3 regions of the Sphingobium sp. GW456-12-10-14-TSB1 genome follow, and region 1 is predicted to be linked to each of the others. Evidence: predicted binding sites of a transcription regulator. Region 1 holds the regulator's gene; each other region holds the start of a gene.
What was found. The regulator LexA, encoded in region 1, represses DNA repair genes until DNA is damaged. The targets are predictions, from matches to a motif close to GTTCCNCNCTTGTTCT.
Positions count from the first base shown of each region.

Region 1 (3,273 bases):
GCTTTGCCGCCGTTACCGCGCTGGTTGCGCTGGCCGAGCATCCGCGGTTTCGCGCCTTGACCAGCGCGCGGGATGAGGGGTGGGCGCGCAGGGCGGGGCGGGTGCTGGCGGCAATGCTGATGACCGGCATTGTCGTCGAACTGGTGCTGATGCCGATCGCGCTGTTCCATTTTCACAAGGCCGGGATGCTGGGGGCGTTCGCCAATCTCGTCGCCATCCCGTTGACTACCTTTGTCGTGATGCCGCTGGAGGCGCTGGCGTTGCTGTTCGATCTTGTCGGACTGGGCGCCCCCTTTTGGTGGATGACCGCGCAGACGCTGAACCTGTTGCTGCTCATCGCCCATGGCGTCGCCGCCAGTCCAATGGCGACAATGCTGACGCCGGCGGTGCCGTCCTGGCTGTTCGCGCTGATGATCGGCGGGCTGCTCTGGTGTCTGTTGTGGCGCAGCGGGTGGCGCTGGCTGGGCCTTGGGCCCGTGGCGATCGGCGTGACCGGCGTGCTTTGGCTATCACCGCCCGATATTCTGGTGACGAGCGATGACCGCCACGTCGCGGTGCGGACATCGACGGGCGGCATGGCACTGCTGCGCGCGGGCGCAGGCGATTATGTGCGTGACACGCTGGCGGAGAGCGCAGGCTATGACGGGCCGATCGAAGCGATGGCGGACCTGCGGCAGGCGCGCTGCTCGACGGATCTGTGCGCAGTGGGGATGCAGGCGGGCGGGCGGCGCTGGCATGTGCTGGCCACCCGCAGCGACATGCTGGTCGAACGGGCCTTGTTCAGCCGGGAATGTGCCGCCGCCGACATCGTCATTGCCGATCGCGCGCTGCCACGTTGGTGCCGCCCGCGCTGGCTGAAGATCGACCGACGGATGCTGGCGCGAACCGGCGGCATTGCCATCGACCTGGACGATGCGCGGGTCAGTACGGTGAAGATGGCGGGCGACGCTCATCCCTGGATCGTCGCACCGCGCCCTCGCCGCAGCCCGTCATGGCGGCCTTAATTATAACGGCGCAGCAGTCCCGCCAGCTTGCCCTGAATTCGCACCTGTCGCGGATCATAGATTTGCGGTTCATAGGCGCTGTTGGCCGGATCGAGCCGGACGCGCTGTCCTTCGCGGCGGAAATATTTAAGCGTCGCTTCCGCATCGTCGATCAGGGCGACGACGATCTGGCCTTCGCGGGCGACATCAGTGCGCTGGATCAGTGCAAAATCGCCGTCGAGAATGCCCGCTTCCATCATCGAATCGCCCGACACTTCCAGCGCATAATGATCGCCAGCCCCCAGCAGCGCGGCGGGGACGGACAGCATATTCTGCCCCTCCATCGCCTCGATCGGGACGCCGGCGGCAATACGGCCATGCAGCGGGATTTCGATGACGTCATTGGCAGCGATCGGCAGGCTGGGCGCCAGTTGCGGCTTGGCCGGAGCAACCGGCGCAGGGACGCGGTGCATGGCGTCGGGGAGCTTCAACACCTCCAGCGCGCGGGCGCGATTGGGCAGGCGGCGGATGAAGCCGCGTTCCTCCAATGCATTGATCAGCCGGTGAATGCCGGACTTGGATCGCAGGTCGAGTGCATCCTTCATCTCCTCGAAAGAAGGGGATACGCCACCTTCCTCCAGCCGGGTCTGGATGAAACTCAGCAATTCCTGCTGCTTGAGGGTCAACATGCCTGCGGTCCTCCATGGAACGTATAAGGAACACATAGGAAACGGAAGGAGGCGAGTCAAGCGAGCAACAACGGACCGGAAGCGGCGCATCCGGCCATGGGGACCGGGTCCAATCGAACGGTCGATCAGTCCGTCAGGGGCAGGATGGTGACGATGTCGCCTGCGGCTGCGATCGATGAACCGGCAGGGCGAACAATCAGGCAGTCGGCCATAGCCATGGCGGCCGTGGCGGCGCTGTCCTGCGACGTGACGGAGACGATCCCGGCCTCCCCCCGATAGGCGCGCAGATAATCGTCGCGATCGCCGGTCGCGGGTAGCGGCGCGGCAAGGCGCGCCTCGCTCAGGCGCGGGAGCGGCGCGGTCGATCCGGCGCGATGGCGCACCAGCGGCAACAGGAACAGCGTCGCGGTGACAAAGGCCGAGACCGGATTGCCCGGCAGGCCCAAAAATACGGCATCGGCAATGGTACCGGCCATTAGCGGCTTGCCCGGCCGCATCCTGATCTTCCAGAAATCGAGCGTACCCCCCGCCTGCACAAAGGCAGGCCGGACCATGTCATGATCGCCGACGGATGCACCGCCGGTAGAGACGATGATGTCCGCCGACGCCGCGCGTTTCAGCGCAGCCGTCATGGCATCAAGATCATCGGGAACGATGCCCAGATCAACGACGTCGCACGGCAGGGTTGCCAGCATCGCCGCCAGCATGGCCGCATTGGAAGAGGGCAGACTGCCCGCCGGGGTCGGCGCGCCGGGGGGCACGAGTTCGTTGCCGGTCGAGATCAGCGCGACCGTGGGGCGGCGGCCGACGGGCAGCCTCCCATGGCCGCCCAGCACGGCGAGCGCGATGCGCGCGGGTGTAAGGGTAGTCCCGGTGGCGAGCAACAGGGCGTTCGTGGCAAAGTCCGACGCGGCCGGGCGTATGTTGCGCCCGACAGGCAGGGGATCGTCGCTGGCGGTCAGTCGGTCGCGCTCGCGGATGGCATTTTCCTGGATCAGGATCGTGTCTGCGCCAGCGGGCAGGGGCGCGCCGGTGAAGATGCGGCAGGCCTGTCCGGGCGCCAGCGGCGCAGGCACAGCGCCGCCAGCCGCGCTTTCGCCAGTGACTTGCCACGGCCCCGGCCATTCAGCGGCACGCACGGCATAGCCGTCCATCGCGGACAGATCGGCCCAGGGCTGGTCGCGAAGCGCCAGTAGGTCGCTGGCCAGCCAGCGTCCGGTGCAGGCGGCGACCGGCGCTGTTTCCGCTGGCAGCGGGCTCGCAAGGGCGAACAGGCGAACCTGCGCCTCGGCGACGGGCAGCAGGCTCATGCCGCGCGCCAGTCGCCCGACTTGCCACCGCTCTTGGCGATCAGGCGGACCTGGCCAATGACCATGCCCTTGTCGAGCGCCTTGGCCATGTCATAGATGGTGAGCAGCGCGACAGAGGCAGCGGTCAGCGCCTCCATTTCCACGCCCGTCTGGCCAGCGGTGCGCGCGGTGGCGGTGACGGTCACGCCGCTTTCGTCCAGATCGAAGTCGATATTCACGCTGCTCAGCGCGATCGGGTGACAAAGCGGGATGAGGTCGGCCGTGCGCTTGGCCGCCATGATCCCTGCGACC
Region 1 is NZ_JBWKZI010000001.1:1,453,383-1,456,655, reverse strand. Features, by position in the region: gene AC07X9_RS07080 (ComEC/Rec2 family competence protein) at 1-1,004, shown strand, start outside; gene lexA (transcriptional repressor LexA) at 1,001-1,672, opposite strand; gene AC07X9_RS07070 (molybdopterin molybdotransferase MoeA) at 1,798-2,982, opposite strand; gene moaC (cyclic pyranopterin monophosphate synthase MoaC) at 2,979-3,273, opposite strand, start outside.

Region 2 (3,273 bases), 1.3 Mb from region 1:
CCCATTTCCTGAGGGCAGCCAGCACCTTGTCCGGCGCGCCTTCGTCCACGTTCGGCGTGCCCGGATCATCGACCGGGACCAGCGCAACCGGCTTGCCGTCGGGATCGAACAGATATGGCGTGCGGCTGTGGCTGACCAGATAATCCTTGTCCCCCGGCTTACCGTCCACATTGTAGAGGACGACGAAATCCTTGGCGACCCTGGCGATCTGCTCCGGCGTGCCGGTCAGGCCGATGAGGCGCGGGTGGAAAGCCGCGACATAGGGTTTGAGGACCGCGGGGGTATCGCGCGCCGGATCGACGCTGATGAAGATCGGCTGGACCTTCGCCGCCAGCGCGGGCTGCGCCTTTTCGAACTGGCTGAACGCCTGCATGATGCGTTGCAGGTCGACCGGGCAGACATCCGGGCAATAGGTGTAACCGAAATAGACCAGGCGATACTGGCCCTTGAAATCGTCCCAGCTTCTGGGCTTGCCATCCTGATCGGTCAGGGTGAAAGGCGCGCCGATCCGCGCGCCCGCCAGTTCGCCCTGCGCGCTATCGCCGCTTGATGCGTTCCCGTCCGTCCCCATATTGCACGCAGCCAGCAGGGCCAGCAGCGGCAGGGCGATCGCAATCTTTGCTTTGTTCATGGTGCCGCCAGCCATGCCTTGCTATGGGCCGATTTGCAAATGATACGGGGCAGATGATGAGCAAGACCGGGTTGAGCGCATGGATGGGTCTGGGGCGCGCCGCCGCATTGACGCTGGCGCTGCTGTCCCCGGTCGCCGCGCAGGCGCAATTTTCCGACAATTATAATTTCCTGAAGGCCGTGAAGGATGCCGACGGGCAGAAGGTCACCGACCTGCTGCAAAAGCCCGGCTCCACCGTGGTCAACAGCCGTGACGTCACATCGGGTGAGACCGCGCTGCACATCATCATCGCCCGGCGCGACGCCACCTGGCTCGCCTTCATGCTGGCCAAGGGGGCGAACCCCAATCTGGCCGACAATGAAGGCAACACCCCGCTGATGAAGGCGGTGCAGGGCCGTTTCGAAGAGGGGGCACGCACGCTGATCGCGCGCGGCGCGCAGGTGGACAAAACCAATGGCAGCGGCGAAACCCCGCTGATCCGCGCGGTGCAACTGCGCGATCTGGGGCTGGTCCGGCTGCTCGTGGCGCAGGGCGCCGATCCCGACAAGCGCGATTCCATCGCCGGCATGTCCGCCCGCGACTATGCCAACCGGGACAACCGCACGCCCGGCCTTGCCGAAGCGCTCGCCGCCGCCAAGACCAGCACCACGCCCAAAGGCCCGGTGCAGGGTCCGGTATTCTGAGCTAAAGCCCGGCCTACCAGCCGATCTCGGCCGCATGATCGGGATCGTTGATCGCCGTCAGCCGCCGCGCCGCCCGCCGGGCAAAGCGTAATGTCTCCGCCTTGCGCCGGGCCGCGGCCAATGGCTCGATCGGCGCGGGACGGACCAGTTCGGCGTCATATTGATCCGCGACGATCAGGCCGGTGCGCGCGGGCCACAGCGATTCACTGTCGAACAGCGACAGGTCGAACCCCATCGGCACTGCCCAATAATAGCGGTCGCAATAGTCGAAATAATCGGGCCATTTCATGTCGCCCAGCAAGTCCGCCCGGCTGCACTTGATCTCCACGATCGTCAGCCGCCCCGCCCCGTCGATCGCCATGATGTCGGCGCGCCGCCCGTTGGGCAGCGGCACTTCCATTATGCCGCTCATGTCGTGGCGGAAAAACAGCCGCAACGTCCCCCGCGCCACCGCCAGCGCAGTGCCGTCGGTCAATGGGGAACAGCTTTCGATCGGGGCGCTACTCATGGCGCGACTTTAGAACAAGTCAGGAACAAAAGAAAAGGCCGATTCGGTAGAACCCGAACCGGCCTTTTCATGATCCACCCCAAAGGAAGCGCGCCAATCGCGCGCCGTCGCTCAACGATAGAAGATATGATTGTCGATCATCGCCAGCTTGGCCTTGCCCCAGCCCGGCGAAACGCGGCGGGCGTGGAAGAAAAGGGCGCCTTCGGCCCGGCTGTTCCAGCTGTCGTCCATGGCGATCTGGGCGATGGCGACGGCCTCGCGCCAGGCGTTGCTTTCGATGCGGATCGGCGGCATCCCGTGCCCGCGCACGAAGCTGAACTGGCTGGGCTGATAGACGACGCCGCACAGGCTGTCGGCAAAGCGGCCCGATTTGGCGCGGTTGATGATCACCCGTGCCACGGCCAGCTGGCCTTCCAGGCTTTCGCCCTTGGATTCGAAATAGACCGCTCCGGCCAGGCATTTCATGTCGCCGTCCACGGCTTCGGCGTCGCCATGGGCGTCGACCAGCGCGGCCAGGCTGCTCGCCTGCATGTCGGATTCGGTGGAATAGGTCAGATCGGCCTTGGAGGCCGAAGCCAGCGGCTGCACGATTTCGCGCGGCGCGGCAAAAGTGATTGCGGGCTTCTGTGCGGCCGCAGGCGCTGTCGTCAGCGCGTCGCCGCTGGACAGGGACGCTACCGAATGGATCGACTCACCGGCGATCGACATGTCGGAAGCGGTCACGGCCGCTGTAGCGGACAGCGCAAATGCCACGATGATCGCGGCCCTCAATCGAAAACTCATTATGACTCAAAAACGTGCGGTTCTTGGCCTTGGACGTCGTCTTATACCCATATTCCTTGACGTCTGGCCGCCCCCCGTCTGCGTGTTTACCAAATCCGCCCCCCTTGGACGAATGCAGCAACCTGCGCGTTCAGCGTTGGCGGGGCCTCTGCACGGACCATTGCACTAAGTCAACGATCAGCAGATCGTTTCAGCGGCGAACCGTTCTGCTTCCGGGATATCGAGTTCGATTATCCACAGGTCGGGGTCCGACCTGCGCCGACGCGCCACATAGGTGGCGAGCGCCTCCGGGCCATCCTCCAGGGACGGTCCACAGCGCATCAACGCATAGCCGCCGGCAAAGTTCGATACACGCTCGAACAAACCAGTTTCTTTGCCCTTTTCAAGGACTTGTACCAATATGACGCCGCTCGTTTCGTCGCCCTTGACGATGATCGTGGCAAAGCCGCCAGCCGCATTGGTGCGCCGCACCAGCGCATTGACCAGGATAGCGCTGGTCAGCCGCGCGCCGTCCTGCGACTCAGCCACCATATCCCGGCAGCGATGACAGCGGGAATTGCGACCGCATGAAGGTGCCGGTGCCGCGCCCGACCTCCTCGCCATCGGAATCGATCAGGCTGGCCTCGGCCACATAGACGCGGCGCTTGCCACTGATCCAGCGTCCCTCG
Region 2 is NZ_JBWKZI010000001.1:2,714,680-2,717,952, reverse strand. Features, by position in the region: gene AC07X9_RS13235 (SCO family protein) at 1-646, opposite strand, end outside; gene AC07X9_RS13230 (ankyrin repeat domain-containing protein) at 688-1,314, shown strand; gene AC07X9_RS13225 (MmcB family DNA repair protein) at 1,328-1,822, opposite strand; gene AC07X9_RS13220 (cell wall hydrolase) at 1,934-2,605, opposite strand; gene AC07X9_RS13215 (DUF1491 family protein) at 2,783-3,136, opposite strand; gene AC07X9_RS13210 (PaaI family thioesterase) at 3,126-3,273, opposite strand, start outside.
Region 2: the regulator LexA is predicted to act here: its motif matches at 1,834-1,849, upstream of AC07X9_RS13225 (MmcB family DNA repair protein).

Region 3 (3,273 bases), 700 kb from region 1:
GGTGCAATTTCTCCACCGCCTTGTCGCCAAGACCCCGCTTGGGCACATTGACGATCCGTTCGAACGCCAGATCGTCGGCGGGCTGGTTCACCAGCCGCAAATAGGCCAGCGCATCGCGGATTTCGGCCCGTTCATAAAAGCGGAAGCCGCCGACGATACGGTACGGCATCCCGATCTGGATGAAGCGATCCTCAAACTCACGGGTCTGGTGCTGCGCCCGAACCAGGATCGCGACTTCGTCCAGCGACCCGCCATCGCGCTGGATCGCCTCGATCTCCTCGCCGACCCGCCGCGCTTCTTCCGGCCCGTCCCATATGCCGACGACGCGCACCTTCTCGCCCACGTCGATGTCGGTCCACAATGTCTTGCCCAGCCGATTGCCATTTTCGGCGATCACGCCCGATGCCGCGCCCAATATATGCGGGGTGGAGCGATAATTCTGTTCCAGCCTTATGATCTTCGCGCCGGGAAAATCCTTCTCGAACCGCAGGATATTGGCGACTTCCGCCCCGCGCCAGGAATAGATGGACTGGTCGTCATCGCCCACGCAGCACAGATTCTTGCGCGTCTGCGCCAGCAGCCGCAGCCACAGATATTGGCTGGAGTTGGTGTCCTGATATTCGTCCACCATGATATATTTGAACCGCTGCTGATAGCTTTCCAGCACGTCGCGATGGCTTTTCAATATCGTCAGAACATGCAGCAGCAAGTCCCCGAAATCACAGGCATTAACCGCGCGCAACCGGGCCTGATAGGCGGCGTACAGCTTTTGCCCCTTGCCATTGGCATAGCCCTCGCTCTCGCCCGCGCTGATGTCGTCCGGGGTCCACCCCTTATTCTTCCACTGGTCGATCAAGCCGCCCAATTGCCGCGCGGGCCAGCGCTTCTCGTCAATCCCTTCGGCCTGGATCAACTGCTTCATCAGCCGCAACTGGTCGTCCGTATCCAGAATCGTGAAATTGGATTGCAGCCCGACCAGTTCGGCATGACGCCGCAGCATCTTGGCCGCGATCGCGTGAAACGTGCCCAGCCATGGCATCCCCTCGACCGCCGGGCCGATCATACGCCCCACCCGTTCGCGCATTTCCCGCGCCGCCTTGTTGGTGAAGGTGACGGACAGGATTTCGGACGGCCAGGCGCGCCGGGTCGCGACCAGATGGGCCAGACGCGCGGTCAGCGCAGCCGTCTTGCCCGTTCCGGCACCCGCCAGCACCAGCACCGGCCCTTCGGTCGTCAGCACTGCTTCGCGCTGCGGCGGGTTCAGGCCCTTGATATAGTCGGGGTCGGTGGAGGAGGGGGCGGGAAAGTTCATGGACAACAACTAGGGCTGGGCAGGGGCGGGGGCAAGGCATCAGCCTTGCAGTGACGCGCCTTCTATGAGAACAAAAGGGGAATTGTGCAAGGGAGGACGAATCATGGCGACGGGGAAATGTCAGTGCGGCGCGATCCGCTACGAAGTCAGCGGGGAGCCCGCGCATAGCGCCATCTGTCACTGTGCCGATTGCCGCGCCAGTTCCGGCGCGCCGATGGTCGGTTGGGCCTTGTTTCAGCGGGATGCGGTGAGCATTGAAGGCACGCCGGTCGCCTATCAATCCTCCCAGAACGCGACCCGTCATTTTTGCGGAACGTGCGGTACCGGGCTGTTCTACACCAATCCCGCCATCTTCCCCGGCGGCATCGATATTCAGACCGCGACGCTTGACGATCAGTCGGCCTTTCCACCCCAGGCGCATATCCAGATGGCCGAAGCGCCGCCATGGATGGCTACCGCCAACGAACTGCCAAAATTCGATCGCTTTCCCGGCGAATAAGGCGGTTCGATACGGAGGGAAGGGCAGATGCTCCTCTCTTGCGCACATTGGCCAGACGATCACTCCTGCTTCATCTCATGGCGCATCCGGCACGGCTCACCGCCACAGCCGGAACGGGCGCGTCACGACTCCGGTTCTTCGCTCACTCTTCCCCGCGTAATGGGGCCATGAGAAAAGAAGGAAAGGATATTTTCCGATGAAGTCGATCATGCTGGCCAGCGCCGCGATGCTCAGTTTTGCCGCCGTTACAGGCGTTGCCACCGCGCAGGAAACGCCGGCTCCGATGAGCCAGCCGCCCGCTGGCGACATGGCGCCGCCTGCCGATCCTGCCACCCCCGCCATGCCAGCAGACCCTGCCATGACGGCCCCTGCTGCACCCGGAACTGCTCCGGCAACCCCTGCTGATCCCAATGCAGGGATGCCGACCGGCGCCGTCCCGGCAGACCCCGGCATGGACCCGGCGCCTGCTGGCGTTCCCAATGACCCGGCTGCACCCGTCGGATCGGCTGCAAACCCTGTGACCGTAGGCGGCAACATGACCCCGCCCCCGGCGGAGGCGAAGGACTATCCCGTCTGTTCGAAAACCGTGCAGGACAGCTGCATCAATCCGAGCGAGGCGCGCAAGGCGCGTCGCCGCTGACCAATGCATCCGGGCCGGGCAGGGCAGCGATGATCGCTGCCAGTCCGGCCCGGTCGCGGGTCGCATCGCTCAGGCTGTGCCGGTCCAGCACGGCCAGAAATGCAGCGGCGGCCTGCGCCAATATGCCGGTCAGCCCGCAAGACGGGCTGACCGGGCAGGTCGCACAGTCGGCCATTCTCATGTCCGGCTCGCTATGCCGGACCACCGCGCCGATGCTGATTTCCTCCGGCGCGCGTGCGAGCGAAAAGCCACCGCCGCGCCCGCGCTGGGTCGCGATAAAGCCACCCTGCGCCAAGCCATGCACCACCTTCATCAGATGATTGCGCGACAGTCCGTAAGCGTCGGCAATCTGCGCAATCGTCGCCCGCCCGTCTGGCGATGCTGCCAGATGAATCAGTACGCGCAGCGCATAATCGGTGTGTCGGGTCAGTTGCATGGTTTCGTTCGTTAATCCTCCGACTGGCAGGTTAAAACATATATCCTGTTTACATCTTAAAAGATGCAAATTAAATACCGCTTATCGAGTCTGTCGAAAGGCGTTTATATGTCCAGCTCACTGTCGGCTTCCACCATCGCAATCGTCAAATCGACTGGTCCCGCCCTGCGCCAGCATGGCGTCGCCATCACAACGGCCATGTACGCCAGGCTCTTTCAGGACGAAGAGGTAAAGGCGATGTTCGATCAGGCTGCACAGGCAAGCGGCGAACAGCCCAGGCGTCTGGCTGCCGCGATCCTTGGCTATGCGGAGAATATCAACAAGCTGGGTGCGCTCGACGGCGCGGTCGCCCGCATGGTCGCGCGCCATGTCGAAACCAGAGTCCG
Region 3 is NZ_JBWKZI010000001.1:749,526-752,798, forward strand. Features, by position in the region: gene AC07X9_RS03565 (ATP-dependent helicase) at 1-1,312, opposite strand, end outside; gene AC07X9_RS03570 (GFA family protein) at 1,416-1,811, shown strand; gene AC07X9_RS03575 (hypothetical protein) at 2,008-2,451, shown strand; gene AC07X9_RS03580 (RrF2 family transcriptional regulator) at 2,414-2,887, opposite strand; gene AC07X9_RS03585 (globin domain-containing protein) at 2,996-3,273, shown strand, end outside.
Region 3: the regulator LexA is predicted to act here: its motif matches at 1,380-1,395, upstream of AC07X9_RS03565 (ATP-dependent helicase).